Linked DNA regions of Moorella thermoacetica. The protein of the gene in region 2 interacts with the protein of the main gene of each other region in a pairwise test. Links are inferred from orthologs where the notes say so. Each region holds a gene or a part of one and is shown on either strand. Other genes may lie near its edges.

What was found.
Region 1: the proteins of def (region 2) and MOTHE_RS04970 interact in binary tests that used the Escherichia coli proteins (3 or more experiments, as listed by UniProt). The link is inferred for Moorella thermoacetica from one-to-one orthologs.

What each region holds. Positions count from the first base shown.
Region 1 is NZ_CP012369.1:979,732-992,864, reverse strand. The notes cover bases 228-3,064. They hold MOTHE_RS04970 (aspartate-semialdehyde dehydrogenase), read right to left. Parts: upstream 2,232-3,064; coding sequence 1,224-2,231; downstream 228-1,223. Other genes in these bases: dpsA (dipicolinate synthase subunit DpsA), read right to left, coding at 2,874-3,064; MOTHE_RS04965 (dipicolinate synthase subunit B), read right to left, coding at 2,243-2,851; dapG (aspartate kinase), read right to left, coding at 228-1,139. Also shown: more of dapG, read right to left, coding at 1-227; more of dpsA, read right to left, coding at 3,065-3,767; dapB (4-hydroxy-tetrahydrodipicolinate reductase), read right to left, coding at 3,863-4,693; MOTHE_RS04950 (YlmC/YmxH family sporulation protein), read right to left, coding at 4,986-5,249; MOTHE_RS04945 (hypothetical protein), read right to left, coding at 5,259-5,573; MOTHE_RS04940 (dUTPase), read right to left, coding at 5,616-5,993; MOTHE_RS04935 (M16 family metallopeptidase), read right to left, coding at 6,068-7,333; MOTHE_RS04930 (D-alanyl-D-alanine carboxypeptidase family protein), read right to left, coding at 7,355-8,503; MOTHE_RS04925 (polysaccharide deacetylase family protein), read right to left, coding at 8,626-9,351; MOTHE_RS04920 (polyribonucleotide nucleotidyltransferase), read right to left, coding at 9,413-11,656; rpsO (30S ribosomal protein S15), read right to left, coding at 11,798-12,067; MOTHE_RS04910 (hypothetical protein), read right to left, coding at 12,200-12,421; MOTHE_RS04905 (bifunctional riboflavin kinase/FAD synthetase), read right to left, coding at 12,493-13,133.
Region 2 is NZ_CP012369.1:822,746-838,442, reverse strand. What follows is about bases 8,406-11,354. They hold def (peptide deformylase), read right to left. Parts: upstream 10,140-11,354; coding sequence 9,672-10,139; downstream 8,406-9,671. Other genes in these bases: priA (replication restart helicase PriA), read right to left, coding at 10,158-11,354; fmt (methionyl-tRNA formyltransferase), read right to left, coding at 8,734-9,669; MOTHE_RS04130 (DUF116 domain-containing protein), read right to left, coding at 8,406-8,743. Outside these bases: MOTHE_RS04180 (Stp1/IreP family PP2C-type Ser/Thr phosphatase), read right to left, coding at 1-337; MOTHE_RS04175 (FHA domain-containing protein), read right to left, coding at 291-722; MOTHE_RS04170 (FHA domain-containing protein), read right to left, coding at 782-1,540; dual-specificity RNA methyltransferase RlmN, read right to left, coding at 1,540-2,604; MOTHE_RS12750 (cyclic lactone autoinducer peptide), read right to left, coding at 2,735-2,872; MOTHE_RS04160 (accessory gene regulator ArgB-like protein), read right to left, coding at 2,889-3,533; MOTHE_RS04155 (sensor histidine kinase), read right to left, coding at 3,615-4,316; MOTHE_RS04150 (transposase), read left to right, coding at 4,460-4,801; MOTHE_RS04145 (IS3 family transposase), read left to right, coding at 4,765-5,730; MOTHE_RS04140 (hypothetical protein), read right to left, coding at 5,934-6,428; 16S rRNA (cytosine(967)-C(5))-methyltransferase RsmB, read right to left, coding at 6,494-7,867; more of MOTHE_RS04130, read right to left, coding at 7,934-8,405; more of priA, read right to left, coding at 11,355-12,623; MOTHE_RS13255 (hypothetical protein), read right to left, coding at 12,772-12,936; metK (methionine adenosyltransferase), read right to left, coding at 15,304-15,697. UniProt on the Escherichia coli protein: Removes the formyl group from the N-terminal Met of newly synthesized proteins. Requires at least a dipeptide for an efficient rate of reaction. N-terminal L-methionine is a prerequisite for activity but the enzyme has broad specificity at other positions.

The DNA.
Region 1 (13,133 bases), 160 kb from region 2 along the record:
AGGCACCAGATAGAAGTATAGGAATCTGCTGACTGGAGAATTTTAATGCCCTCCCGCTCCAGGGCCGTAACAATGGTAGCCATGACCCCGGGTACGCCGCGCATACCGGCCCCTACCGTGGCCACCTTGGCGCAACTGGGGCGGGCAGTCACCTTCAGGCCCAGCCCTTCAATCAGTTCCCGGGCCTGCCGGGCAACCTCGCTTTTAACGGTAAAGACCAGTTCCCCGGGAAAGATATTGATAAAGTCCACGCTGATATTATTTTGAGCCAGCAGCGGGAAAACCTCCCCGGCTCCCTCCCCTGAGGGGAGGGAAACCCGCAACTGGGTCAGACCGTCCATGTGGGTAATGCCGGTAATGACCCGGTCCCGGCTGATATGGACGCCGGTGACCCCCGGTTGCCAGGCTACCACCAGGGTACCAGGGCCGTCATTAAAGGTTGACTTGATCCGTAAGGGAATATTCTTCTGCCGGGCTATTTCTACGGCTCGGGGGTGGATGACCTTCGCCCCTTCATAGGCCATCTGACAAACCTCATTGTAGGTGATGGTGCTCAGGGTCCTGGCATCGCTGACAATATGTGGGTCGGCAGTTTTAACCCCATCCACATCGGTAAAAATTTCAACTGCTTCCGCACCCAAGGCCACTCCCAGGGCCACCGCCGTGGTGTCGCTGCCACCACGGCCTAGAGTGGTTACTTCCCCGGATTCAGTGACTCCCTGGAAACCGGCTACCACCACTACCCGGCCCTGGTCAAGGTAGGATTGAATCCGGCGCGGTTCAACCCTAAGAATACGGGCATCCCCAAACTGGGCGTCGGTAATGATGCCGGCCTGGCCTCCCGTCAGGAAAACTGCCGGCAGATCCTTACTTTTAAGGAGCCCGGTCAGGACCACCCCGGAAATAACCTCGCCACAAGCCAGGAGGAGATCCCGCTCCCGGGGCTCAACCTCGTTATCCCCCAGCAGTTCAAGGAGGGTATCGGTAGCATAGGGCGCGCCCCGGCGCCTCATAGCCGAAACGACTACTACCACCTGGTAACCCACCCGGCAGGCCCTTTCGATATGCCCGGTTACCACCAGTCGTTGCTCGGGACTGGCTACCGACGTACCACCGAACTTTTGGACCAGGACCTTCACGCCGGCCACCCCTCTTTACTTGTTTATTAATACCCTGCCAGGCCTGGAGCCGGGTGCGCCGGGGTTAAAACTTTTACTTTTTTCCTAAAGAAGGCCTTCCTGCAGCAGTAATTCGGCAATCTGCACGGCATTGGTCGCTGCACCCTTGCGCAGGTTATCGGCAACCACCCACAGGTTCAGGCCGTTGGCAATGGAGAAATCCTCCCGGATACGCCCGACGAATACCTCGTCCCGGCCGTCGGCCTGGATGGCCAGGGGATAGGCCTTATTATCAAGATCGTCGACTACCACCACCCCGGGGGCCCGGCTCAAGAGTTCCCTGGCCTGGGAGGCCGTCAGCTTTTCCCTTGTCTCTACATTAATTGCTTCCGAATGGCCGTTAAAGACCGGAACCCGTACCGTGGTGGCCGTCACCCGGATATCATTATCTCCCATAATTTTCTTGGTCTCGTTGACCATCTTCATTTCTTCCTTGCTATAACCGTTCTCCAGGAAGATATCGATATGGGGCAGGCAGTTGAAGGCAATCTGCCAGGGGAAGACCCTGCCGCTCACTTCCCTGCCCTCCAAGACCTGCTGGCTCTGTTTCCGCAGCTCATCGATGGCTTCCTGGCCGGCGCCAGAAACAGCCTGGTAGGTCGAGACTACTACCCGCTTGATGCCGGCGGCGTCATACAGGGGCTTCAGGGCAACCACCATCTGAATGGTGGAGCAGTTGGGGTTGGCAATCAGCCCTTTATGCCAGCGTACATCCTGGGGATTAACCTCCGGTACCACCAAGGGTACCTCCGGATCCATACGGAAGTTATTGCTATTATCAATTACCACTGCTCCGGCGGCCACCGCCGCCCGGCCAAAGATTTTACTGGCTTCACCCCCGGCAAAGAGGGCTACGTTAACCCCGGCGAAGGATTCCGGAGTGGTTTCCTCAACGCGGTACTCCTCGCCCTTGAAGGTGACTTTCTTTCCTGCGGAGCGACTGGTCGCCAGGACCTTTAACCTGCCGACGGGAAAATTCCTTTCCTCCAGAACTTTAAGCATGGTCTGGCCTACAGCTCCGGTACCTACTACGGCAACATTCAAATTCGCCATCGCTGTTTGATCTATCCTCCTGTCACCTGCCCCTTTTCCGGAGACCCCATTAAAACAGGCTGAATCTGCCTGCCCTCCAGGGCTGCCACGATGGTAGCAACAAGCAAATCCATCCTGGCTACCAAGGAGTTGGGTTTCTTTTCTGGATCATCCTGACCAAAGGGAACCAGGTAGATATTTTTAGTGTTCATAATCCGGCCCAGGTTGACAGCATTGGCCCCCAGGCCATCGTTACTGGCAATGGCCAGCACTACCGGTCGCAGGTTGCGTAACTGAGCCTTGGCGGCCATTAAAACCGGGGTATCGGTAATCCCGTTAGCCAGTTTGGCCAGGGTGTTACCGGTACATGGAGCTATAACGAGAATATCAAAGAGTTTTTGGGGGCCAATGGGTTCGGCCGCAACAATAGTATCAATGGCCTTATGGCCAGTAATCCGTTCCACTTCGGCCCGCCAGTAACTGCTGGTGCCATAACGAGTATCACTATCCCTAACAGCCGGGGAGATGATGGGTACAACCTCTGCCCCTTCGGCGATCACCCTGGCCAGTTCGGGCATCACCGCAGCCAGGGTACAGTGAGAACCGGTGACGGCAAACCCTACTTTTTTACCCTGTAACATTTTAAAAGCACCTCCGTAGGGTTTACAGCCGTTCCAGGCACTCTAAGATCAGGGTAGGATAGAGGCGGGCCAGGATAAGCCCCGCCGTCCGGGGAGCGACCTTCCCCGGTAGCCCGGGTGCCAGCATGGCCCGGCGTTTCATGGCGGTAGCAGCGGCAAAATCTATCCCACCGGGAGCCGATGCCAGGTCAATAATCAGGACCCCCGGGCTGGTGGCAGCCAAAACGGACGCTGTCAGGACCTGGGCGGGCACAGTATTAAAAATCACATCTGCCTCCCCGATTACTCCTGCCAGGTCAGTAAAGGCTACCGCCCGCCACCCTTCGGCATAGGCCCGCGCCCGGTCGGCCGCGCCCCGGTCGACCACCGTTACCAGGGCCCCTACTCCGGCCAACATGCGGGCCAGGGTAAAACCAGTCCGCCCCAGCCCCAGGACAAAGGCCCGGCTACCGTGGAGGGTAATAGGCAACTCCTGCATGGCCAGCATCAAGGCTCCTTCGGCAGTAGGAATAGAGTTCAAAATCGCCATTTCATCCCTATCTGCCGTTTCAACTAGTTGCCAGCCCCCAGTAATTGCCATTTCCTTGAGCAGGGGGCGGGCGACTCCCACCAGGACCAGGGTCCCTGCTGGTATGGCTTCCGCCAGTTCCTGGTTGAAATAAAGGGGCTGCTGGCTCCCGGGGGCGTGAATCCGGCCCTCGGAGTTGACCCCCGGTACCGGCAGGATGACTACCCGTACTCCCCGGACGGTCGCGCGGGGATCATCATAACAGGCATAACCGCCCCCTCCTGGTACTTCTGGTAGGCCGCAGGCCTGGACCTCAGCTCCCTGCCGCAGCAATTCCTCCAGGAGGATTGCTTCCCGGGCATCGCCCCCCAGCATTGCCACTTTAATGCCTGTTAGCATCCCACCCATCCCGGAACGACCTCCTGCAAACTTAGTACACCTGTACTAATAGTACACCTGTACTACTTGCAATATATGTGGAGCCCTTCCGGGAGGTGCCAGGTCTAAAATTCCAGCAGGTTTTCCAGCCCGTAGACCACCCCCTTGAGCTGGCGGACCTTCTTTATAGCCAGGAGCAGCCCGGGTAAAAAGGCTTCCCGGCTGGTGGTATCGTGGCGAATGGTCAAAAGCTGGCCCTGCCCCCCAAATATTACCTCCTGGTGGGCTACCGCCCCCGGCAGGCGAACGCTGTGGACAGCCAGGCCCTGGTAAGTAGCACCCCTGGCGCCGGCCACCTTTTCTTCCGCCGGGGACGGCGTAAGGGGACGGTTTACCCGGGCAGCCATCAATTCAGCTGTTTTCAGGGCCGTTCCCGAAGGGGCGTCGATTTTCTGGTCATGATGTATTTCAATGATCTCCGCCCGTGGGAAATAACGGGCCGCTTCTTCGGCAAAATGCATCATCAAGATTGCTCCCAAGGAAAAATTTGGAGCGACTACCGCCCCGACCTGGCGGGCCTCACAGAGCTGGTGTAATTCATCCAGCCGCTCCAGGCTAATGCCGGTGGTGCCAATCACCGGGCTAACGCCCTGCTCCACTGCCAGCCGGGCGTTGGCCAGGGCCGCCGCAGCTACTGTAAAATCGACCATAACCTCGGGCCGGGCACTGGCGATCACCCCGGCCAAATCCTCCTGGATGATTACTCCCGCCGGGGGGAGACCGTTCAAAGAACCGATATCTACGCCTACTTCCCGGCGGTCTACGGCCCCGACCACGGCAATGTCCTCTGTTTGCAACAATCCCCGCGTCATCTCCCGGCCCATACGGCCGGCCGCTCCGGTTACAACAACTCGTATCGTGGCTATCACCTCGCTAAAAAAATAAGAGAAAACCATGAGCATCCCGCCCCGGTTTTCTCCCGGATCACCAGAATACTCATCTCGCCAGGCCGCATCGTGTGAGTAGCGCTCCACCGTGATGGTGACAGTCCGGTGCTTATTCAGCCACCGGCCCAGGAAGACGGCCCGGGCCAGCCATCTCCCTTCGGCAGCCAGGCCCTTTCTTACCAGTTCACCGGGGCCCCCCTCACCGGTAATACTCTTGCCGGCTGCACCTCTACCCCACTGCACACGAGATGAGGTTAGTTTTAATTTGTTGCCCCTATGATACCACCGGGGAAGAGAACTGTCAATCTTTCTGGCGGCGGCTGTAGGTCGGATCCATATCGACCACCACTAACTCATTGCCCACCTTACGAACCGCCTCCCAGGGTATGAGGAGTTCCTGACGGCTACCAAAAAGGGAACGCCAACCTCCCCGCGGCGGCAAAATAATCGCCGCTACCCTGCCCTCATCCGCATCCAGGACCAGATCGGCATCGGCGAAATTACCCAGCCGGGAACCGTCGTAGAGGTTAATTATCTCCTTTCCCATGAGTTCTGTAAAGCGCATGTGCACCACCTACCGCCCTTTGAACCGGGGCCAGAGGCTGAAAAACACGGGCTGGAGGAAAGCTACCAGAAGGGCGACTATGGCCAGGGGGTCGACCTGGACCCGACCGATGGTAATCACCTCTGGCAGGTTGATTTTTAAAAAGCTTACCAGGAGAACCAGGGACAGGTAGATCCCACCGGCCACAGCTACTAACTCGGCCAGAGCCCTGGATGCAGGGCTGGCCACCGCCTCGACATTACTGCTCCGGTAATGGTGCACCTTGAGCCAGAGGGCCACGAAAAAGAGGAGTAACAAAAGTGCCAGGAGCAGAACTATTTCCATACGCTATCACCCCTCTAAAACCTATGAGGGGGAATAGCCCTTTTATTCTTCCTTGTCCGCCCACCCGGCGGCATATTCCTTCTGGTCCGTCAGGCCTTGCTGGCGACGAAAATTCACCTGGTTTTTGGCCAAATAGGCCTGGTAAAAATCCTCAGCTGTAATCCCGGCTTTGAGGCACATGCTGACCAGGAAATGCAGGATATCCACCAGTTCCCCCTTAATGGCCTCGTGGTCCAATGGGTGGGGATTCTTCCACCACTTAAAGTTTACTTCGTCCAGGAGCTCTCCCAGCTCGGCGACTATAGCCAGGACTTCTTTCTGGATCCACTCAGCGGGGCTATAATCTGGCAGCTGCCGCCGCCGGGCCAGGTCCCGGTCAAAGCGCTCCTGGAGTTCGAAGATATGTTCCAAACGGTCCACCGGTTTCTCCTCCCTATCGCCTTTTATCGCAGTAATCAATCCCTGCTCTAGACCTGCCCTCAATGGGGGCTCCCCTACAACCCTGCGGAGCTGGCGATGGCGGCCAAGTCCAGGGGTTCTACCTCCGGCCCCAGGGCGGTCAGGGATAGGTATTCCGGCCGGAAAAGCCGCTGCGCCAGGGCCTGGACGTCATCCCTCGTAACCTGGTTCAGGCGCTCGATTACTTCTTCGGCCGTGATTACCCGGCCAAAAGAAACCTCCGTTTTCCCCAGGCGGCTCATACGCTGGCTGACACTCTCCTGACCCAGGAGAAGATTGCCCCGGATCTGGTCCTTGGTCCTTTTTAACTCCTCTTCGGTAACGCCGTTGTTCTTCAGGGACGCCAGTTCTTCCAGAACCAGTTGCACCACCTGCCGGTAATTATCCGGGCTGGTACCGGCGTAAACAGTAAAGAGGCCGCTGTCGCCGAAACCGGCATGGTAGGAATAGACAGAATAGGCCAGGGCGCGTTCTTCCCGGATAAGCTGGAAAAGGCGGGAACTCAGGCCGCCCCCCAGGATATTGTTTAAGGCCTGGACAGCATAAATAGCTGGATCATCCTGGGCCAGTCCCGGCACACCCAGGCAGATCTGGACCTGTTCCGTATCCTTGACCTGCATACTGGTGGCCGCCCGGTTTACAGGCGGGTGGAATTGGGCTGCCTTGCCCGGACGCCTTTGCCGGCCGAAGGATGCTTCCAGTTTGACTATCAGTTCGGAGGTATTAAACTTACCGGCAGCAGCCAGGACAATATTGGCGCAATTATACTGTTCCTGGTAGTAGCGGTATATGAGATCCCGGTTTAAAGCAGCCACTGTTTCATAGGTCCCCAGGATAGCCCTTCCCAGGGGATGGCCCGGCCAGATGGTCCGGGCAAAAAGGTCGTGGATCAATTCATCCGGGGAGTCCTCGTACATTTTAATTTCCTCCAGGATCACCCTTTTTTCCTTCTCGATATCTTCCGGGGCCAGGAGGGAATTAAAAAACATATCGCTTAAAACATCGATAGCCAGGTCCAGGTGTTCCGCCAGGACCCGGCTGTAAAAGCAGGTATATTCTTTAGTTGTGAAGGCATTGATGACCCCGCCGACTGCTTCCAGTTCCTCCGCTATCTGCCTGGCAGTACGCCTGGTAGTCCCCTTAAACAAAAGGTGCTCCAGAAAGTGGGAAACGCCCTGGTTATCCTCATCCTCGTTACGGGACCCGGTCCGTACCCATACGCCCAGGGCTACGGAATTAACAAAGGGGATTTCCTCGGAGACTATCCGGATACCGTTCTCCAGGATTTCTTTCTGGTACATTCCCTTCCCCCTAACTTTTTTTCATCTATTTCGTTCCAGAAGGGCCGAAAACCTGCCGGCATGAAAAATATTACTACCCAGGGAGATTAACCGCGACCACCAGGGAATTGCCCTGACATCCCCGGTGGCCACCAGGGGAGCGGCCGCGACCTCACGGCCTGCGAAAAGTATCTGCACCCGCCCCAATTCCTGACCCTTTCTTACCGGCGCCCTGGCGGCACGCGGTAAAAGCACCTTTTTTTCCAGCTGGCCGCTCCGGGCCAGGGGTGCCGTGAAGCCAGCGTCCATAGCCGGGGCCACGCCGATGCTGGTCATTTCTCCGTTGGGAATATATACCTGGCCCAGGGGTTCCCCGGCTTTCACCATTTCGCAATAAAAATTTTTAAAGCCATAATCCAGGAGGGTCCTGGTGTCGCCGTAACGATCAGCGCTGCCCAGGACCACGGCAATCAACTGGCGGCCCCCCCTTGTCGCCGAGGCCACCAGGCACTGGCCGGCGGCTGCGGTAGTGCCGGTCTTGACCCCGTCGGCCCCGGGGTAGCTTTCCAGGAGGCGGTTGGTATTATAGAGATGGCGTACCCCATCCGGTCCCGGGATCTGGTCTTCAACTGTGGCCACCAGGCGGCGAAAGACAGGGTTACCCAGGGCATAGCGGGCTATTAAGGCCAGGTCGTAGGCTGAGGTATAATGGCCCGGATCAGGGAGACCGTTGGGGTTATTGAAGTGGGTCGTACGGGCTCCCAGGAGCCAGGCCTTGCGGTTCATCAAGAAGGCAAAGCCGGCCTCGGAACCGGCCAGTCCCTCGGCAATGGCTACGGTGGCATCGTTACCGGATTCAAGGAGAGCCCCTTTTACTAAATCCCCCAGGGTCAAAACTTCCCCCTTTTGCAGGTAGATACTGGCCCCCGGGGTGGTAGCGGCATTTTCGCTTACCTTAATAGGGGTATCGAGCCGGCCCAACTCCAGGGCCAGGATGGCCGTCATGATCTTCGTCGTGCTTGCCGGGGGTCGCTTTTCCCTGGCACCTCGCTCATAAAGGACCTGCCCTGTGCTTGCTTCCATCAAAACGGCCGCCGGCGCCGTAATTTGAAGTTCATCAGCCGCCTTTACCGGGCTGGAACCCAGGAAACAAAAAACAACCAGCGCTAAAATCAGGACTACATGTTTCACATGCTTCACTCCCTGGAAAATTCCCTGCTTTTTCGGGCCCCTGGCAGATAAAGAGCCCTCCCGGCAGGCTAATCCCAGGTTATTATCTCCAACTGTGGCATACCTTATAAAAAAACGGGTGCTCACCCGTTTGGAAGTATCTCAGAAGTTGTTACCAGGGCATATCCCCGTTCCTTAAGTTGCTTTAAAAGTTCCGGCAGGGCCTTCGCCGCCGGTTCCGTCGGGTGCAACAGCACAATGGCCCCGTTCTGACACTTGGGGAGTATCGTGGCCAGGATATCCTCCGGCTGGGTATTGGGCAGGTAATCACCGGTGTTAATCGTCCACATGATAAACTTATAGCCCAGGTCGCTAGCTGCAGCCACTACCTGGGGTTTACTCTCCCCGTAGGGTGGAGAGTAGAGGACGGGTTTTTTCCCGGTAATAGCCTTCAACGTTGCCTCGCCTTGAAGAATATCCTGGCGATTTTCCTCCCGGCTGAGATTGTCGGGATGGGGATGGCTCTGGCCGTGGTTGCCGATTTCGTGGCCGGCAGCGGCCATCTGGCGGACCAGTTCCGGGTGGCGTTCTGCCCACTGGCCGGTAGGGAAAAAGGTCGCCCTGGCTCCGACCTGTTCCAGGGCGGTCAGAATGGCCGGCAGGTATTCCTCTCCCCAGTCGATAGTAAAGGTCAGGGCTATTGCCTTCCGCTCCGGATCACCCTGATAAATGGGCTGGGTTTTCATGACCGGTACCGCCGCCCTGCCGAACCACCGCCAGCAGGTAAAACCCAGGAGAAGGAGTAATCCGAGTATAGCCAGGAAGCCCCAGCCTTTAAACCCATGCCTCTGCCAATAAAACACATACATTGACCGCACCCCTTTATTCGGTTGCCTGATCAATGTATATGCATCTATCGGCGCCTTCAGACTAACGAGATTGTCTGCGGTTGTTTAAGCCCCGATGGCCGCCTTCCCGTCCAGCCCGGCGAAAGTGGCGGTGCCCCCCTTCCCCGACCGTCGACTCATTGAGGGCCTCTTTACGTGAGAGTTTCAGCCGGCCCTGGGGGTCAAAACCGATGGCCTTGACCAGGATATAATCGCCTTCCTGGACTACATCCTCCACTTTTTCTACCCGTTCGTTGGCCAACTGGGAGATGTGGACCAGCCCTTCCTTACCGGGCATCCCCAGCACCCCGGGTATTACCTCTACAAAGGCACCAAAGTCAGTCACCCTAGTTACCTTGCCGTTGTATACCTTACCTGTTTCCACATCCTGGGTCAAGGATTCAATAATCTTTAGTGCCCGCTCCCCGGCGGCGGCATCGGTAGAGGCAATGAAGACGCGTCCGTCATCCTCGACGTCAATCTCCACCCCGGTCTCTTCAATGATCTTTTTAATGATCTTACCGCCCGGGCCGATAATATCCCGAATTTTATCCGGGTCAATGGTAATAGTCAGCATCCTCGGGGCATATGGTGAAAGCTCCTTGCGCGGCTCCGGGATAGTTGCCAGTATTTTATCGAGGATAAAGAGCCGGCCGCGGCGGGCCTGTTCCAGAGCCCGTTCCAGGATGGATCTGTCGATCCCGGCAATTTTAATATCCATCTGCAGGGCTGTTATACCCTTTTTCGTCCCGGCCACCTTAAAGTCCATATCTCCCAAGGCGTCTTCTAATCCCTGGATGTCCGTAAGGATGGCTACCTGGTCGTTCTCCTTTACCAGGCCCATGGCTACCCCTGCCACCGGGGCCTTGATGGGCACCCCGGCATCCATGAGGGACAGGGTGCTGCCGCAGACGCTGCCCATGGATGTTGAACCGTTGGAGCCCAGGACTTCCGATACCAGGCGAATAGCATAAGGGAATTCCTCTTCCGAGGGGATCATGGGCTCCAGGGCTCGCTCGGCCAGGGCTCCATGGCCAATCTCCCGCCGCCCGGGGGCTCTGATGGGGCGTGCTTCACCGACGCTGTAGGGCGGGAAATTGTAATGATGCATATAGCGTTTCGATTCATCGACTCCCAGGTCGTCGAGGATCTGCTCATCGCTAATGGGCCCCAGTGTAGTGACCGTCAAAACCTGGGTTTCTCCCCGGGTGAAGAGACCGGAACCATGGGTGCGGCTTAAGACCCCCACCTCGCAGGTGATGGGCCGGATCTCTTCCAGGGTGCGCCCATCCACCCGGATACCTTCCGTAAGGATCATGCGGCGGACTATTTCCTTCTCGATCTTGGTAATCAGCTCTTTTATCAGGCCAGGGAGTTCGGGGTTGGCTGCCAGGGCCTCTTCCTGGCCCTCCAGGATCAAGTTGTTGATTTCCTCCCGGCAGGCGTCTAACTGTTTATTCCGTTCCTGCTTGCTCCACTTCTCGTCACGGCTGCGATAAATAACCTCACGAAGCCTGGGAGTAGCAATCTCCCGCACCCGGCTCTCCCATGCCGGGTCTAGCTGGGGGGCAACTAGCTCCGGTTTTTCCTTCGCCAGGCCCATGGCCAGGGCTTCTGCACGAAATTCATTGATAAAGGCAACAATCCGCTTGATCTCTTCATGACCTTGCATTATACATTCCAGCATCAGGTCTTCAGGTACTTCTTTAGCGCCGGCTTCTACCATCATGATGGCGTTGGCTGTGCCGGCCACGGTAAGATTTAGACTGCTCCGGGAATCTTCCTCCAGGGTCGGGTTAATAACCGGGCGGTTGTCGATTAATCCGACACTTACCGCCCCAATGGGCCCGGCAAAGGGTATCGCCGAGAGCATCAAGGCTGCCGACGCCCCGATAATACCAGCCACATTGGGAGGACAATCCTGGTCGACCGACATCACCGTAGCCACCACGTGGACATCGTTGCGGTAGAATTTAGGGAAAAGGGGCCGGATGGGGCGGTCGATCAACCTGGCCGAGAGGATGGCCTTCTCGCTGGGCCGTCCTTCCCGTTTAATAAACCCTCCCGGGATTTTACCGGCAGCATAGAGCCTCTCTTCGTAGTCAACGGTAAGGGGAAAGAAGTCGATTCCTTCCCGGGGTTCCTCTGAAGCTGTTGCCGTTACCAGGACCATGGTGCCACCATAACTAACCATAACTGCTCCCCCGGCCTGTTTGGCCAGGCGTCCGGTTTCCAGGGTCAGATCCCGGCCGGCAACAACCAGGGTTTTACGTAATACCCCTTGCATTAGTTATAAATAGCCTCCTCTACTCTTATCCTTATAAACCCAATTTCATTCGACATTGATCATAGTATTTCCTTCCAACAACACCTTAAATACTGTTAAGAAGTCATTAAAAAAGGAGCGGTTCTACCGCTCCCAGAAAAATTAGCGTCTCAAGCCCAGGGACTCGACAATCTGCCGGTAACGCTCAACATCGTTTTCGCGCAGGTAATTGAGCAATCCCCGGCGTTGACCAACCATCTTAAGCAATCCCCGGCGGGAGTGATGGTCCTTATGATGTACCTGCAGGTGTTCTGTTAGGTGGTTAATGCGTTCCGTTAGAATGGCAATCTGTACTTCTGGCGAACCGGTATCATTCTCATGTTTTTGATAGCGGGCAATAATTTCCCTCTTTTTGGCTGCATCCAGGGCCATCAACTTCACCTCCTTTATTCCAGCATCCCCAACCGGCCAAGAAAAGCGTCGGAGCTTCGCTAATCCTCGCCACGGGTTCATTAGCTATATTATAAGCTGTCCCGGCAACAAACGCAACTTCCTTTTACCTGCCTATTTTCCGATAATAGTAATTACCAGTCGCCCGGCCAGAACATCCTTCACCACCATGTCAAAGGGCCGTCCCGTACTGGCCATAAATCCCCGAAAACGGGTCGCCGTGGGTATATAACCGGGTATACTCCGGGCGGCTACCCGGATATCGCTTTCATTTATCTGATCCTGGCGTAAATCCTGCAGACGTTTCCTGGCATGGGCGGTAATAATTATCTTCATCATCCCAGCCCCAATCCGCCCTGGTAAATTTTATTAAACCAGTATATTTTACGCCAGGAATTCCAATCTGGTTACGCCTGCCGGTCCCTCTGCTCAAGAATTGAAAACCGATGTCCTCCCAGTATGTTACGGGCCTGTTCCCGATCAGCCTCCATTTGGGCCTTTAACTCCCCGGGGCTGGCGAATTTCCGCTCCTGGCGGAGGAAAGCCCGGAATTCCAATTCCATTTCTTCATTGTAAAGATTGCCGCTAAAATCCAGTAAATGGGCTTCAATGGTCGCCGGCAGGGCCGAGCCGAAGGTTGGCCGTCGGCCTATGTTTACCACTGCCTGCCATTTCCGGCCCCGGAAGGAGGCTAAGCAGGCATAAACGCCGTAGGCAGGCAACTTCAACTCCGGGGGTACGGCCAGGTTGGCAGTAGGGAAACCCAGTTGCCTGCCGTGCTGATCGCCGGCAACAACCCTGCCAGCCAGGACCGGCCAGTAACCGAGGAGATCCCGCGCCAGGCCGATGTCACCATTTTCCAGGGCATTACGGATGGCCGTGCTACTGACGGTGAGACCCCGCAAGGTTACCGGCCCCATCACTTCAACCTTAAAGCCCAACTCCTCCCCCAGGCGCCGGAGGAGGGCCGGCGTGCCTGCTCCCCTGTGGCCAAAGGTAAAGTTAAAGCCCACCGCCACCAGACTGGGATGGAAATGAGCCCATAAAA
Region 2 (15,697 bases):
CACCGATATGGGTCAGGTAGGCCCTGGACCCCGTTACCCAGACAGCCGTCATAGTAGTACCCATTCCTTCCCTCTCCTGGCTGCTTAAGGAAGACCGGTAAACTACCTCATTAGCAAAGGCAGCGGCTGCCAGGAGCCGGGGCAGGGGCTCCCCCTCCGGCCCGTTAAAGAGTTTATCTGCCAGGGCGCGCAGGGCCAGTTGGCTGGCAACCTCCCCGGCCTGGTGGCCGCCCATGCCATCAGCTACTGCTAATAGCCCCCGCTCAACATCGAGGATAAAGTAATCTTCATTACCGGGCCGCACCAGTCCGGTATGGGAAAGGGCTTCGGCTTGCATCTTCCCACCCCACTTTGAAAGTCACGCCGCCGATACTTATCTTATCGCCGGGCCGTAAACTATGCGGACCGGTTAGCCGCAGGCCGTTAACGTAGGTACCATTGGTACTATCCAGATCCAGGATTTTCCATTCTCTTCCCTGGCGGGTGATTACAGCATGTCTGGCGGAAACGTGGCTGTCATTAATAATAATATCGTTGTGGTTATCGCGGCCAATGCTAATATTTTCGCCGAGGGGGTAGCTTTCTCCTCTTTTTGCTCCCCCATTTTTTGCATCCAGGACCACCAGAACCGGGCGTTTTCGCGAACTTTGTGCCGGGGCCAAGCCCAGTTCCAGGTACATTAGCCGCAGTACATGCCAGACAAAGATATAGATCAAAAGCACAAAGACAAACCTTAACCCGACCAGCAAAACTTCGCCCAAAACAATCACCCGACCCAACTTCAGCTAACCTGTAACTCCAGCACGCTCCGCCCCACCTGCAGGCGGTCTCCGGGCTTCAGGAAGGCCCGCTCTACCCTCCTACCATTAACCATGGTCCCGTTACGGCTGCCCAGGTCCGTTACCAGGACGCGGTCGTGGCTCTCCTCCACCTGGCAGTGCCGCCGGGAGACCTGCTCATCGGTGAGGACAAAATCACAGGCCGGCTGGCGGCCCAGAACCTGTCTGCCCTTCTGGAGAAGAAAAGTACGACCCGCATCCGGTCCTTCCAGTACCGCCAATTTTAAAGCCGGTTCTTCCGGCGGTCCGGGAGCTTCATCAATTGCCCGGTAAATAAGGGTATCGCCTTCCTCCGCCGCCGGCCCGGCAACATTCCCGCTGGCCGTCTCCGGTTCTTCCTCCATTCGCGCTGCCACCCGCATCTCCCCGGGGGTGAGCTCGTCTTCAACCTCAAACTCCACCCTGGGTTTACCAACGAGGGTGTAATTCTGTTCTGCCGCCTTTTTGCTGATATAGTCCTCCAGTTCCCGGGCCAGGGAATGCTCAAAAACCGAGAGCCGCTCAAAATCATAGGGACTCAGGTTCACCAGGTAGACGTTGGGTACATAAACGTTGTGAACGCTGATCGTCCGCCGTGCCACCATGACCTTGGCCAGCTTTTTGGCGATTTCTACCGGTTGCAGGGCCACTTCCCCGCCGCGGCGGAAAAGCCCGTCAAAGAGCCGTTGCCAGAAGTGTTCGTTTTTCTCCAGCAAGTCCATTATAACACCTCCCTGGACGCGAAACGTAACTGGCCACAAGCAGCGGCGATATCCTGTCCCCGGCTATCACGGATGGCTGCCTCCAGCCCCGCCTCCTGCAACAGCGCAACAAAAGCCCTGGCTGCCGCCGGGGGTACCCCTTTGAACCCGCTCCCGGCCACCGGGTTCAGGGGGATTATGTTTACGAAGGCCAGCATATCCCGGAGAAGCCTGCTTAAACCCCGGGCATCCTCCCGACGGTCGTTGACCCCGGCTATCAGGGCATACTCGAAGGTAACCCGCCGCCCGGTTATTTCAGCATAACGGCGGCAGGCCGGGATAAGCTCTTCCAGGGGGTAACGCCTGTTGATGGGCATCAGCTTATCCCGCAGTTCGTTAGTGACCGCATGCAGGGAAACAGCCAGCTCCAGGGGCGGTTTTTCCCTGGCCAGTCGCTCGATGCCGGGAACAATGCCGCAGGTGGACAGGGTAATCCGCCTGTGGCTGATGCCCCATCCCGAAGGATCTTCGAAAATACGTACCCCTTTCATGACGGCCTCATAGTTATTGAGTGGTTCCCCCATACCCATAAAGACGATATTGCTGATCCGGTTCCCCCCTTCCCCCTCCGCCAGTTCCGCCCCCAGGGCCAGGGCCTGGAGGATAATCTCACTGGCGGTCAGGTTACGCTGGAGGCCGCCCTGACCGGTGGCGCAAAAACTGCATCCCATGGCGCAACCCACCTGGCTGGACAGGCAGGCGGTATTCCTGCGGCGGCCGTCTTTGTAAATCATGAGAACACATTCGATGCTATTACCGTCACCCAGGCCCAGGAGCAACTTGCGCGTCAGGCCGTCAGCCGCCACCAGGCGGTTCAGAACCCTTACCGGAGGTAGTTCGGCTACTAACGCCAGACGCTCCCGGAAAGCCCGGGGCAAATCGGACATAACCTCTATTCCTTTCGCCCGACGGGCGTGCAACCAGCGAAAGATCTGCCGGCCACGGTAGGGCGCCTCCCCCAGCCGAACTGCCAGCTCCTCCAATTCTTGGGGCAACAGCCCCCGCAAGTCAATTCTGGTAGTCATGGCCATCTCCTGGCTTTATTATGAATGAAGCTATACCATAATATACCACAATCCCGGCCCGGCGGCAGCAGGGAATGAAAAAAAGGGGAGTTTTTTCTCCCCTTTCCTATGTAACCCTACACCCAGTTATTTATTTACGCAGGGTCTCCGGGACCTCCGGCTGGTGCCAGAGCCATGTACTGGTCGGCAGGACGCTGCCGTTGGCCACCAAGACCGCCAGGGCCACACCCAGGGTGGCAATGATGGCAGTCAGCCTTTTAACCATCATTCTCACCTCCTCTTTTCTATCCCAGGGGCAGGATCCGCTGCAAAAGGGAGTCGGCCCACCCCACAGCGGCAAAACCGGCCGGAGTCAAGGCCAACCCCTGGACGGCCAGGGCCAGAAGGCTGCTGGCCAGAATGCCCCGGGGCCATTCCAGGTAGAAGCCGGCTATAATCACTAGCAACCACCCCGTTAACCATAAATAAGCAGCCTGCTTTAACCGGGCCCGGCGCCGGTGATTGCTAATGGGTGCCGCCGGCGTAGTTACCGGTACCAGCCGCCGGGCAATATCAAGATTAGTGACAAATGCCCCTACTGCCAGGGCCGGCAGGTATCCTCCTGCCACAAGCGCCAGCCCCCGGCCCAGAAGAGCCAGAAGGATCAGAGTCATCAGAGATAAGAGCAAACAGCGGTAGTAGGCACTGGCATGGACGCCTCCCGACAGGAGGCGGTAGCTGGCCATGGTCGCCAGGGCGGCCATCATTTCCGGTACCAGGCCCAGGTACCAGGCTGCTATCACGAAAACTGCTAACTGGAGGACCCCACCCAGGGCCACCTCCAGGCCGAAAGCCACGACCTCTGCTTCCGGCTTCCTGCCCCCGCCCTCCGGCAACCTGGAAACCAGGTAATCGGCGCCCACCCGGGCGAGCTGATGAATGCTTAGCAAGGCTTACCTGCTCCATAAAACTTTGTTAATGCTACCATATTATTCTACATGATCGCGAAAATTCCTGCCGCCATCACAAAATCAACTTGAAAAAATGGGAAATTTTACAGTAAAGACCGTACCCTGGTCGCTACTGTTGACCTCCACCCGGCCATTATTGGCCTTCACCAGCTTCTGGACAATGTAGAGGCCCTGGCCGTGGCTCTCCCGATCGACCTTTTTCGTGGTAAACCCCCGGGCAAAAATCTTTTTCTGCAGTTCCAGGGGAATAACCGGTCCGGTGTTACCCACTTCGAAACAGTGACAGTTGCCTTCATTATAGATCCGCAGCCAGATGCGTTTTTCCCCTCCCGGGGTACCCGCCAGGGTGGCTTCCAGGGCGTTATCGAGGAGGTTGCCAAAGATGCTGGTAGCGTCCGTGGGTGGTAAGAGCAGGCCCTTCAGGTCGCTGTTAATTTCATACTGGAAACTAACCCCCTTCTCCTCGATGGCCGTCGCCTTGGCCTGGAAGAGCCCGGCCAGGGCCGGCTGGCTGACCTCGATGATCCGGGTGGGCTGGCGTACCTCCTTGCAAACGGAGGCGATATACTCCAGGCCGGCCTCGTTCATTCCCAATTGCAGCAGGCCGTAGACCGTTTGCAGGTGGCTGATGAAATCGTGGCGCTGGGCGCGCAGGCTTTTCATGCTCTCCTTCAGGTTGGCGATATAGATTTCCTGACGCATCAGTTGGATGTCCCTGTTGGTGGCCGTGAATAAAATATAAATCATACCCAGGGAAGTCAATAGGAGTAACGATGAGAGTATCAAGATGGCCCTAGGCGTGCCTTCTATGGGGAAAATTGGGAAGGCCTCCTGCTCTTAAGCCCCGAAATTAGATTGGACAATCTTCCAAATTCATGAGACTATAAGGTCAGGAGGTTATTCAAGTGGAACGTCGGAAATTTACCCTAGAGTTCAAGCGCCAGGTCGTCGAACAGGCCATCGCTGCCGGAAATAATTCCGTCGTTGCTCGGAAGTATGATATCCGGCCGAATATTGTCAGCCGATGGGTTCGTCAGTACAAAGCCGGCCAACCCATGCAAGGCAGTAGCCCAAAGGGAAACGCCACCCACGTTACTCAGCAGGAACACGCCCGACTCGTTGCAGAGAACCGTGAGTTAGACAAACAGAATACCCATCTAAAGCAACTTCTGGGCGAAAAAGACCTTGAAATTGCTATATTGCGTGACCTATTAAAAAAAGCCAACCCTCACTTGCAGATAAAGTAGCCATTGCGCACAAGTGGATCACAGCCGGGTACAACGCTACTCTCGTGCTGCGCATAGTGGGGGTTTCTCGATCCACCTATTATTATCAATTAACACATGAACCCAAGCCGCATACCACGACGGGTGGACGTCCGTTTCCTGGTCATTCACTGACTGTGGGCGGCCGCAAGGTCAGTGATGAACAGATTAAGGAATGGATTATGGAGTCTATTTCCGGTGATGGTTACGCCTACGGGTACCGTAAGCTCACTCATATGCTTCGACAAGATCATGAGCTGGTGGTGAACGAGAAAAAGGTATACCGCTTGTGTAAGGAACTGGATATTCTGCGGCCACAACGGAACCTCCGTCGGAAACACCCGCGGAATTTGGCCCAGAACCGCACTATCACAGCGCCAAACCAGCTCTGGGAGGTCGATGTCAAGTACGGATACATTGCAGGAGAAGACCGGTTTTTCTTTGTGCTGTCGTACATTGACGTCTATGACAGGCAGATTGTGGGCTATCATATTGGTCTAACCTGTGAAGCCAGACATGCCGTTGAAACTTTTCGAGCAGCATTGTGGAAACGTCAGATTCTTCAAAGGAATTTACCATTACCCATCATCCGTTCGGATAATGGACCCCAGTTTGTAAGCCATCTGTTTGAATCGGAATGTGAGCGATGGAATGTCCTACACGAGAGAATACCGCCCAAGACACCGAATATGAACGCATATATCGAATCGTACCATCGGCTTCTTGAGGATGAATGCTTGTCGATGGGCGAGTTTGGGACCTACGCGGAGGCATATCAGGCGGTCGTGGAATTCGTTAGCCGTTATAACAACCGCCGATTGCACTCTAGTTTACACTACCTGTCGCCGGCCAAGTTTTACCGTCGTCATATCGAGACAGGATTGCAGCCCAGATATCCCGTGAGGGTGTGACGTAAATTGGTGCGTATCCGGAAGCCTTTGCCCCTTAAAAGCTTGAAGAAAAATTGCAAGAGAGCTTAATGTCGGGTGCATATGTCCAATCTGCGGGGGTTAATCCGCCTGGGCGTAGTAACTAAGATTCAGCAGGCAAATTAAGAAGGTCTGGAGCAGGACCAAAATCAGGATCACCAGAGTAAAATTTCTATTCTTCATCTTCATTGTTCCTTTCGGTCCCGGTTCTCAAGAAGGCTCCTGCTGAAGACGAGGGAAAGGCGCCACCGCCGGCAGAGGTAGGCTGCCGCCCCCAGGATGATTTCATCTGGAATGGGAAAGAGTACCCTGAGCCACGGGTCATGCAGGGCCGTTTCGAAACTAATACCGGTTAAGTATGAAACTGTGGGGATAGATATACCCTCAACAATGCCCACAGCCAATACCCCTAAAAAGGCCGCCATGGTTGCCTCAAAATAATCCACTCGAACAATGAAGTGTAAAAGCAAGATCAAGACAATCAATTGCGCCAGGGTATGAACGCCAAAATCATAAGGCAAACGCCGAAAGAAAAATGAAAAGACACCCCCGCCTATGCCTATCGCCGTAATAAATCTCATGCGTGGGTAGCGTCCAATGAGACCTAAACCCAGCGCCACTTGAATAATCTCTTCCGGTATGGATTGAAAAACCAGAGCCGTCCACGGCATGAAATCCATACTCTACCTTCCCCCAGTTTACCGAATATCCCTGAACCATATTCTGCATAAGGGGACAGAATCCTTTATTTTTCTAGCTTTTTTATCCTGGCGATAAAAAAGCCGTCCGTCCCGTGACGCTGGGGCAAAAACTGGACCCAGCCCTGGCGGGCGGTGACCATCAGGTCCGGTGGCAGGACCGGCAACCAAGGCTCCAGGGAGTCCGGTCTGAATTCCCCCGCCCGTTCCAGAAACTCCCGTACCACCTCCTGGTTTTCTTCCGGCAGCAGGGTGCAGGTACTGTAAACCAGGACACCTCCCGGTTTCAGGGCCTGCCTGGCTCCCATCAGAATGGCCAGTTGTAGCCGGGCCAGCTCCCGGGTGCGGGGGGCTTCTTTCCGCCAGCGGGCGTCGGGCCGCCGCCGCAATACCCCCAGCCCGGAGCAGGGGGCATCAATTAGGAGGTAATCTGCAGCCGCCGGGTAGCGTTCCCCCAGTTCCCGGGCATCTACCAGGACGGTGCGAACGCAGGTAACCCCCAGGCGACGGCAGTTGGCGGCGATCAAATCCAACCTCCCCCGGTGAACATCGCAGGCCAGAATCGTCCCCCGATCGGCCATCAGCTGGGCCAGATGGGTTGTCTTACCGCCCGGTGCGGCGCTGGCATCGATTACCCAGGCACCAGAGTCCGGGTGCAGGGCATGGCTGACCAGCTGGGAACCCTCGTCCTGGACATAAAACAACCCCTCCTGGAAGGAGGGACTGGCCTCTAGCGCTCCCAGCCCCTCGACCACCAGCCCTTCCGGGGCGTAACGGGCCGGCCTGACGGTCGCCCCCTCCGCCTGGAGGCGCGCGGCCAGTACATCTTTTCTCGTCTTCAGGGTGTTGACCCGGGCTATTGTGGGAGGGGGTTCATTATCCGCCCGGCAGAGATATTCGGTCTCCTGGTACCCGAACTCTTCCAGCCAGCGTTCTACCAGCCAGCGAGGGTGATAATAGCGCAGGGCCAGGTAGCCGGCCGGGTCGGTTTTCCAATCGGGATAGGGCAGGGCGTCCTTTTGCCGGTCCAGGTGGCGCAGGACACCGTTGACCAGGCCCGTCGTACCCCGGTGACCGTACTTTTTGGCCAGCTCCACTGTTTCATAAATGGCCGCCCGGGGCGGTATCCGGGGCACATACAGCAACTGGGTGGCTCCCAGGCGCAGAACACAGCGAATCCAGGGCGGCAGTTTCTCCAAGGGTTGCCGTAAAAAAAGGCCCAGAGCCCAATCCAGGGTTCCCCAGGCCTTAATGGCGCTATAAGCCAGTTCAGTAGCCAGGGCCCTCTCGCGGCCATCCAGGCCGGCGGACTTCAACACCTCATCCAGAGCCAGGCCGGCATAGGCCCCTTCCTCAGTTACCCGGTAAATTACCTGCAATGCCGCCTCCCGGGCCGAAACGGCGGGCTTGATTTTACCCAAGCTATTGCCTCCATTTACGCCGGTAGATAATGTTTCTCCGCTTCCCTCTATCCCTGTTGATACAGTCTAGCTACCGTGGGTTACTTCGACCCACCCCTCGCTGCAGGCCTGAACCTGGGGCACCGTCCTGCCGGTCAGGAAAAACTGGACGGCCTGCTCAACCTGGTTTAAATTAACCTGGGTATTGAGGCAGGGCCCATGGGGTCTTAAGTTCAGCACCCCCAGTACCGGCAGGGGTTGGGTATCCTGGATGCCGCTAGTCAGGTCGCGCTCGCAGGCTATAGCCACAACCGCCCGGGGACGGTATTGCTTCACAAAGTGGCGGGCCAGGGTACCTCCTGTGGCCACCGCCAGACGGACACCGTACCTGGCCGCTAGGGCGTGGAGAGCGTCAATGGGGCAGCGCCCGCAACGGCGGCAGTTGTTAACGTCAATGGTGATCTTATGGGGACAGCCGCTCCATTGCAAGCAATGGGGGGCCAGGATCAGGATTTCTCGCGGGGCGACCTGCAGCCTCTGCAGGCGCACGAGCTGGTTATTCATTTCGATGAAAGAAGCCTTGATAGTAGCCGCCTCGACCCCCAGACGTTTCCCCAGGGCCAGGGCCACCGGAAAAAGAATATTCACCGCCATCAACCCCAGGTGCTGGAAAAGGGGACGGCTGCGCCCCTGCCAGAGCATGAGTACCAGGCTGATTATACCCAGGGCAATGAGCAGGAAGAGCACCGCCAGGGTAAAAAAGCCCAGGGCCAGGAGGACCCGGTTAAAAAGGCTGCTATGGTTAATCAGTAAATACCAGCTGCCTGCCAGGACCGCCGTTATAAACATGAGGCTCAAAGCCAGGAGGCCGATGAAGAGGCGTTTTTTTATACGCATCCCAGAATCTCCCCGGGTACCATGGGGTACCCTTGCAGGTAGGCGGAGGCCGGCATGATCTTCTTCCCCGGCGGCTGCACGGAGGTGACCAGTAGCCGACCGGTCCCGGCCTGGACCACGAACCCTTCCCGGCCGACCTCCACGACCCGCCCCGCCCTGCCGATGGCAGACGGGTCAGTTAGCCGGGCGCCGTATATCTTTAGCCGTTCCCCGGACCGCAGGGTATAAGCCCCCGGCCAGGGGTTCAGGCCCCGGATTTGGTTATAGATAACCTGCGCCGGCTGCTCCCAGTGAATTACTTCTTCCTCCGGTTTAAGCGGCGGTGCGTAGGTGGCCAGGGCCTCGTCCTGGGGTAGGCGCGGCGCCCGGCTGGCTGCTATCAATTCCAGGGTATGTACCAGGAGTCCGGCCCCCACCTCAGCCAGACGGTCATGGATCTCCCCCGTCGTGGCCTCCGGTGGGATGGGCAGCTTCTCCTGGAGGATGATGTCGCCGGCGTCCAGTTGCGGTGCCATCCACATGGTGGTCACCCCGGTTTCAACTTCCCCGTTCATCACGGCCCGGTGGATGGGAGCCGCTCCCCGGTAGCGCGGTAACAAGGAGGCGTGCAGGTTAACGCATCCCCGCGCCGGCAGGTCCAGGATCTCCCGCGAGAGAATGCGGCCGAAGGCCACTACCACGATTAACTCCGGCTGCAATAGCCGCAAGTCCTCCAAAAACTCCCTGTCCTTCATGTCAGATGGCTGGCGCACCGGCAGCCCGGCGGCCAGGGCCGTACTCTTTACGGGTGGCGGCAGGAGTTTCTTGCCCCGCCCCCGAGGCCGATCGGGCTGGGTGATTACGGCAGCAAATTCATGGCCAGCTGCCACCAGAGCCTGCAGGGAGGGAACGGCAAAATCGGGGGTTCCCATGAACACTAACCGCATCTCTACCGCTCCCCCGGCTGGTTCTCGAGCCAGCGTACGACTTTATCAATAAACAGGATCCCATCCAGGTGGTCTATTTCATGCTGCAGTGCCCTGGCGTACAGGCCCTCCGCCCGGATCTCCCGCACCCGGCCGTGGCGATCCAGGCCCCGGACGGTGACTACCGCTGCCCGCGGCACCTCCCCCTGGGCACCGGGGATGCTCAAACACCCCTCCGCGCCGACTTCTTCTCCGCTGGCGGCAATTACCTCCGGGTTGATAAGCTCGGTCAGTCCTTCCCCGACATCAACGACTATCACCCTTTTCAGGACGCCGATCTGGGGTGCGGCCAGCCCCACCCCCGGGGCATCGTACATGGTATCAGCCAGGTTATCCAGTAGTTTCCAAACATTGGAGGTTATTTTCCTTACCGGTTGGGACTTCTCCCGCAGGAGAGGGTCCCCCAGGGTTAAGATCTTATGAATTGCCAAGAAACGTGCCTCCTAACGCTACCAGGGATTGACGGGCCCCACGTCGACGATCATCCGGATATCGTGACGGGGCCGGTAATTTGCCAGGCAACCGGCCAGCCGGGCCTTATTCCGGGACCAGGCGGGGACCTTCAACACCAGTTGCCAGCGGTAGTTATCCTGGACCCGCACGGGAAAGCCGGGGGCGGGACCAAGCACTTCAATCTGTGCGCCGGCTCCTTTGATGGACCCGGCCAGGTCATGGGCGGCTTCGATTACCCCGGCCTCGTCACGCCCGCTAAAGCCTACCCGTACCAGCTTCACAAAGGGAGGATAACCCCCCGCCCGGCGGCCGGCTATCTCCTGCTCGTAGAACCTCCGGTAGTCCTGGGCCGCTGCCAGGGTAATGGCCGGGTCGGCGGGGTTATAGGTCTGGATAATAACCTTCCCGGCCGATTTTCGTCCGGCCCGCCCGGCCACCTGGGTTAAAAGCTGGAAAGTACGCTCCCGGGCCCGGAAATCCGGCTGGTACAGGGATAAATCAGCATTGACGACCCCCACCAGGGTCACCCCGGGAAAATCCATACCCCGAGCTATAGTCTGGGTACCGACGAGGATATCGGCGTGGCCTCCGGCAAAGGTCCGGTAGATCTCCTCCCACCGGCCCTTTCTAGCAGTAGTATCTCCATCGGCGCGGATAATTCGCGTCCCGGGCCACAGGGCCCGGGCTTCAGCCTCCACCCTCTGGGTGCCGGCCCCCAAGCGTACCAGGGAGCCGCCGCATGCGGGACAGTTGGCCCTAGCCGGTTCACCGCGGCCGCAGTAATGGCAGCGTAAGGTTCCATCCTGGTGGTAGGTCAGGGCTACGTCGCAATGCCGGCACAAGGGTACGTAGCCGCAACGGCGGCAGAGGACATGGGGGGCATAGCCGCGCCGGTTCAAGAAAAGAATTGCCTGCCTGCCCGCCGCCAGGGCGGCAGCTACTTCCTGTCGGAGCCGACGGCTCAAGTAACCCTGGTGGCCGGCCCGGAACTCCTCCCGCAGGTCGACGATCTCCACCGCCGGCAGGCTTAAGTTTTCCACCCGGCGGGGCAACTGTAACAGGTTTATCGCGCCCCGGCGGGCCAGGTAAAAGGTTTCTGTGCTCGGGGTGGCGCTGCCCAGGACGACCACCGCCCCCTCCAGATGGCCCCGTTTGATAGCCACCTCCCGGGCATCGTAGCGGGGAGCCGCGTCCTGCTTGTAGCTGCCGGCGTGTTCCTCGTCGACGATAATCAGGCCCAGATCCGGCAGGGGTGCGAAGAGGGCCGACCGGCTGCCGGCGATAACCCGGATCTCCCCCCGGCGCGCCCGTTCCCAGATGGCCGCCCTTTCGCCCGGGGAAAGATTCCCGTGGATGACGGCCACCCCATCCCCCACGGCCTGTCTCAGCCTGGCCACCACCTGGGGTATCAGGGAATGCTCCGGCACCAGGAAAAGGGCCCGCCGCCCCCGGGCCAGGGCCGCCCTGGTCGCCCGCAGGTAGACCTCGGTTTTGCCGCTCCCGGTGACCCCATATAGTAAAAAGGTGCCCCCCTGGGACAGAGCGCCTTCTATTGCCCTGAGGGCTTCCTCCTGGTCCCTGTTAAGCTGCAGGGGAGCAACCCCACCGCCGGCACCCCCATGGTTACCGTACTCCTCGCTCCCTCCCTCAAAACGCGAAGGAGGCATCCCCTCCGCACCGGCTGGCGGCCCGAGGGTTAGCTCGATTAACCCCATCTCCTCCAGGCGCCGCAGGGCGGTATAACCGTTCCCTGCCGCCAGGTCCGCGGCCGGCCGGGGGCCCCCTTCCAGGAGAGCTCTAAGAATCCTCGCCTGGCGCGGCGCCCGCCGCTCCATACCTGCCAGGGCCGCCGCCGCCCCGGGACGCGGCACCGCCCAGTAGGGCCGGCGCACGCCGGGTGCCTGCCGCCAGTTCCACTCTTCCCGGATCAGACCGTGGGTCGCCAGGATCTTCAGGGCTCCTGCCAATTCCCGCCCCCGGGCAAAGGGCCGCAACTGGCTTTCCCCGGCCACGGCCACTTCGGCCAGGTAGGCAGCTACTGCCCGGGCGGGCGATGGCAGGTACCCGGCCAGGTTGAGGGCCGCCGCCGTTTCCTCCCCCGACGTCGGCACCCAGCGCCAGCGGCGCTCCAGACGCCGGCCCGTTGCCGGCGGTAACATTGCGCTCAAAGCAACGGCCAGGGGACAAAAGTACCGCTCCGCCATGTAACGGCCGAGTTCCACTAAATGTGGGGGCAGAAAATCGGCCTCCAGGACGTCCCTGATATCCTTCAGGCTGGAATGCCCCGTACCGCCCTGCAGGTCTACCACCAGGCCGGTGGCCATCTGCTTGCCAACCGTCACCAGAACCAGGGAACCCACCCGGACCCCGGCAGCCATCTCCGGCGGCACCCGGTAGGTCAGGGTCTTATCTATAGCACCAGGGGCCGAGTTGACTGCCACCTCTACTAGCAAATCCGCCAACTCGACCCCCTCCTGGTTTCCTAATCCACCAGTATTATACCAGATACGGCCCTTTAAGGGAACTCCAGATCATTTATCCGGGAATGCTCTTCAAACCACGCGACTCCATGGAATAGCCTCCTTCCGTTTTTGTAAATAGCGGCGGCCTCTATTCTTTCCAGGCCTGGCCAAGGGGCCGTGGCGGCTCAAGGTTAAATTGCTGTTCCCGGCCGCCGTCCTCATCCCCTGGGCCATGGCAGCAGCCGTTTTCACCTGGGGCTGGTTCCAGACCCGAAAAACGGCTGCCGGAGAGGCCGGAAAGACAGCCTGACATTCCTCAATCCTTCAATCCCCCGTCAATACATGCATCCAGCACGGTGCGGCAGAAGCTAAAATATAGAACTCATAAAGCTCCATAACGGTTGATTCCGGTGCCGGGGGGTGATATAATATCGACTGTGACAAACGCTGATGTGGCTCAGTGGTAGAGCAGCGCACTCGTAATGCGCAGGTCGAGGGTTCGAATCCCTCCATCAGCTCCAGCTAAATCAAGGCCTCCGAGGATCGCCCAGGAGGCCGTTTTTGTGAATTGGTGCCCATTTGGTGCCATTCCATATTTTAGCAAAATAACCCGCCCCTCTAATCCACGTTTTACTACAGAACCACCGGCCCCGGCCCAAGTATGAGTGGATAGTGCCTATCCGTGCCAAAATGGTTAATCGGTCGGCTCCTTTCTCAAGAAACAAATCTCTGACTCCTCCTGGGGTAATGCAGCCTCAAAGGGTACCCTTTGATGTGTAAGTTATAGGGCATACCAGGGCATATCCCACTTTGCCCTCTGGCGAGACTACGAGGGGTGGTTGCCAACCCGCTTGTTCATGTCCGGCCTGCGGGTTAATTGGGATCCGGGGAGATTAGAAACAGCCCGTGCTCGATGGCACGGGCTTTCGTCCTTCTCCTTATTGTTCAATGGAATATCATGAAGAGCACGATCGTGGTCACAATCGTTACCAGGCCTTCCAGCAGGGTAGCCGCTGTCTGGGCCTTATAGGCATCGGTGACCTCCAAACCCGAAAACTGCGACACTACCCAGAAGTAACTGTCGTTAACATGGGAGACGGTCATAGCCCCGGCGCCTATTGCCATTACCGTCAGGACAAGATCCATTGGAGACGTCAACCCTAGCTGCGGCAGCAGGGGAGCTATAAGGCTCGAGGTGGTAACAAGGGCCACCGTCGAGGAGCCCTGGGCGGTTTTGAGCATGGCTGCTATGATAAATACAAGGATAATAGCCAAGGGACCCCCCGCAATGTTTCCTCCAGCTAAAGACTTAATATAATCCGAAATAGGAGTGGCTGACAGCACGGCCCCGAGAGAGCCGCCTGCGCCGGTTATGAGTAAAATAATCGCTGAATCCTTAATCCCCTGCCCCACCCAGTTCATGAGCGTCTCTTCGTCAAACCTGGGGAGGAGCGTAAATGACAGCAGAACGCCTATCATAAGGGCGTTGACCGGCGTGCCCAGAAATATAATAAAATTGTTCCCCGGGCCGGCATACTTTGTAAACTTGGCCACCGAAGCGATGGCTATAAGTATGATCGGCACCACGATAGGCAAAAAGGATTTTACTGCTCCGGGTAGCTCCTAGAACTGTTTTTTCAGTTCGTCGTAACTCAGACCGGTCTGGTCTACTTCCGACGTGATATTTTTACCAACCCTATAGGCCCACCAGAGTCCCGTAAGAGCCGCCGGTATCGATACCAGCACGCCTATCAGGATGACAAGCCCCAGGTCCGCGCCCACGTTTCCTGCGGCAGCTATCGGCCCCGGCGTTGGCGGTACCAGCGTGTGGGTGGCGTAAAGGCCGGTAGACAAAGCGACGGCCATTACGGCCATAGGGATCTCAGCCCTCCTGGCCAGGGCTTTATTGAGGGGAGTCAAAATAACGTACCCCGAATCACAGAAAACCGGTATGCTGGTGATATAACCTATTATGCTCATGGCCAGGGGCGATCTTTTAATCCCTACTATATTAAGCACCACCTCGGCCATTTTCAGGGCCGCTCCGGATTTTTCCATGATGGTGCCTATTATCGTCCCGAAGACTATCACGAGGCCGATGTTCGTCATTAAATTACCAAATCCCTGGGCAACTACGGAACCGACGAACTCGACGGGCATCTTACTGAGAAAACCCACGCCGTATGCCGCCAGGATAAGGGCGAGGAACGGATGAAGTTTTAGCCTGGCAGTAGCGAAAATTATAAACAGGATCGCCAGGACCACTATCACAAGCAGCATGGGACCGTGTACCATAACCGTCTTTGCGGCAGCTAGCTGTTCCGGTGTCATTTACTCTACCCCCCAGACTTAAATAGACTTTAAAAATACTTTCGCAATTTTCTCTAGCAAATTCTTCCTCCCTCCTATAGCAAACCCCCAGATTTAAGTATGTCTTTTCCCGGAACTCCCTTTATTATGACGACCAGGGAGGTGCCTGTCAAGGGACAGGCGGATTTGATTAGGTGGAAGTAGGAGGAAGCCTTACAATATTTTTGTATGCTCCAGGGTGCAGAATGTGAGGTCGATATATCCCGCCGGTAAAAAGGCCCGCCAGTCCATTGGCCCCCCGGCCGGATGGTTAAAAAACCGGCCCCCGGGCTAATTTAAAGCTCTGGGGGGCCGATTATTATTTCTACTACTACAGCCCGGCGTCGGCCCGCAGGGCCTCGACCTTGTCCAGGCGCTCCCAGGGGAGGTCCAGGTCGGGCCGGCCGAAGTGGCCGTAGACGGAAACCGCTTTGTAGATGGGGCGGCGCAGGTCCAGGTCGCGGATAATCGCACCCGGCCGCAGGTCAAAGTGGGCGCGGATCAGCTCCACCAGGCGGTCGTCGCTGACCTTACCCGTGCCGAAGGTTTCCACGCTGATGGACACCGGCCGGGCCACGCCGATGGCGTAGGCCACCTGGACCTCGCAGCGGTCGGCCAGGCCGGCGGCCACCACGTTTTTGGCCACGTAGCGGGCGGCGTAGGCGGCCGAGCGGTCGACCTTGGTGGGGTCTTTACCGGAAAGGGCGCCGCCGCCGTGGCGGGCC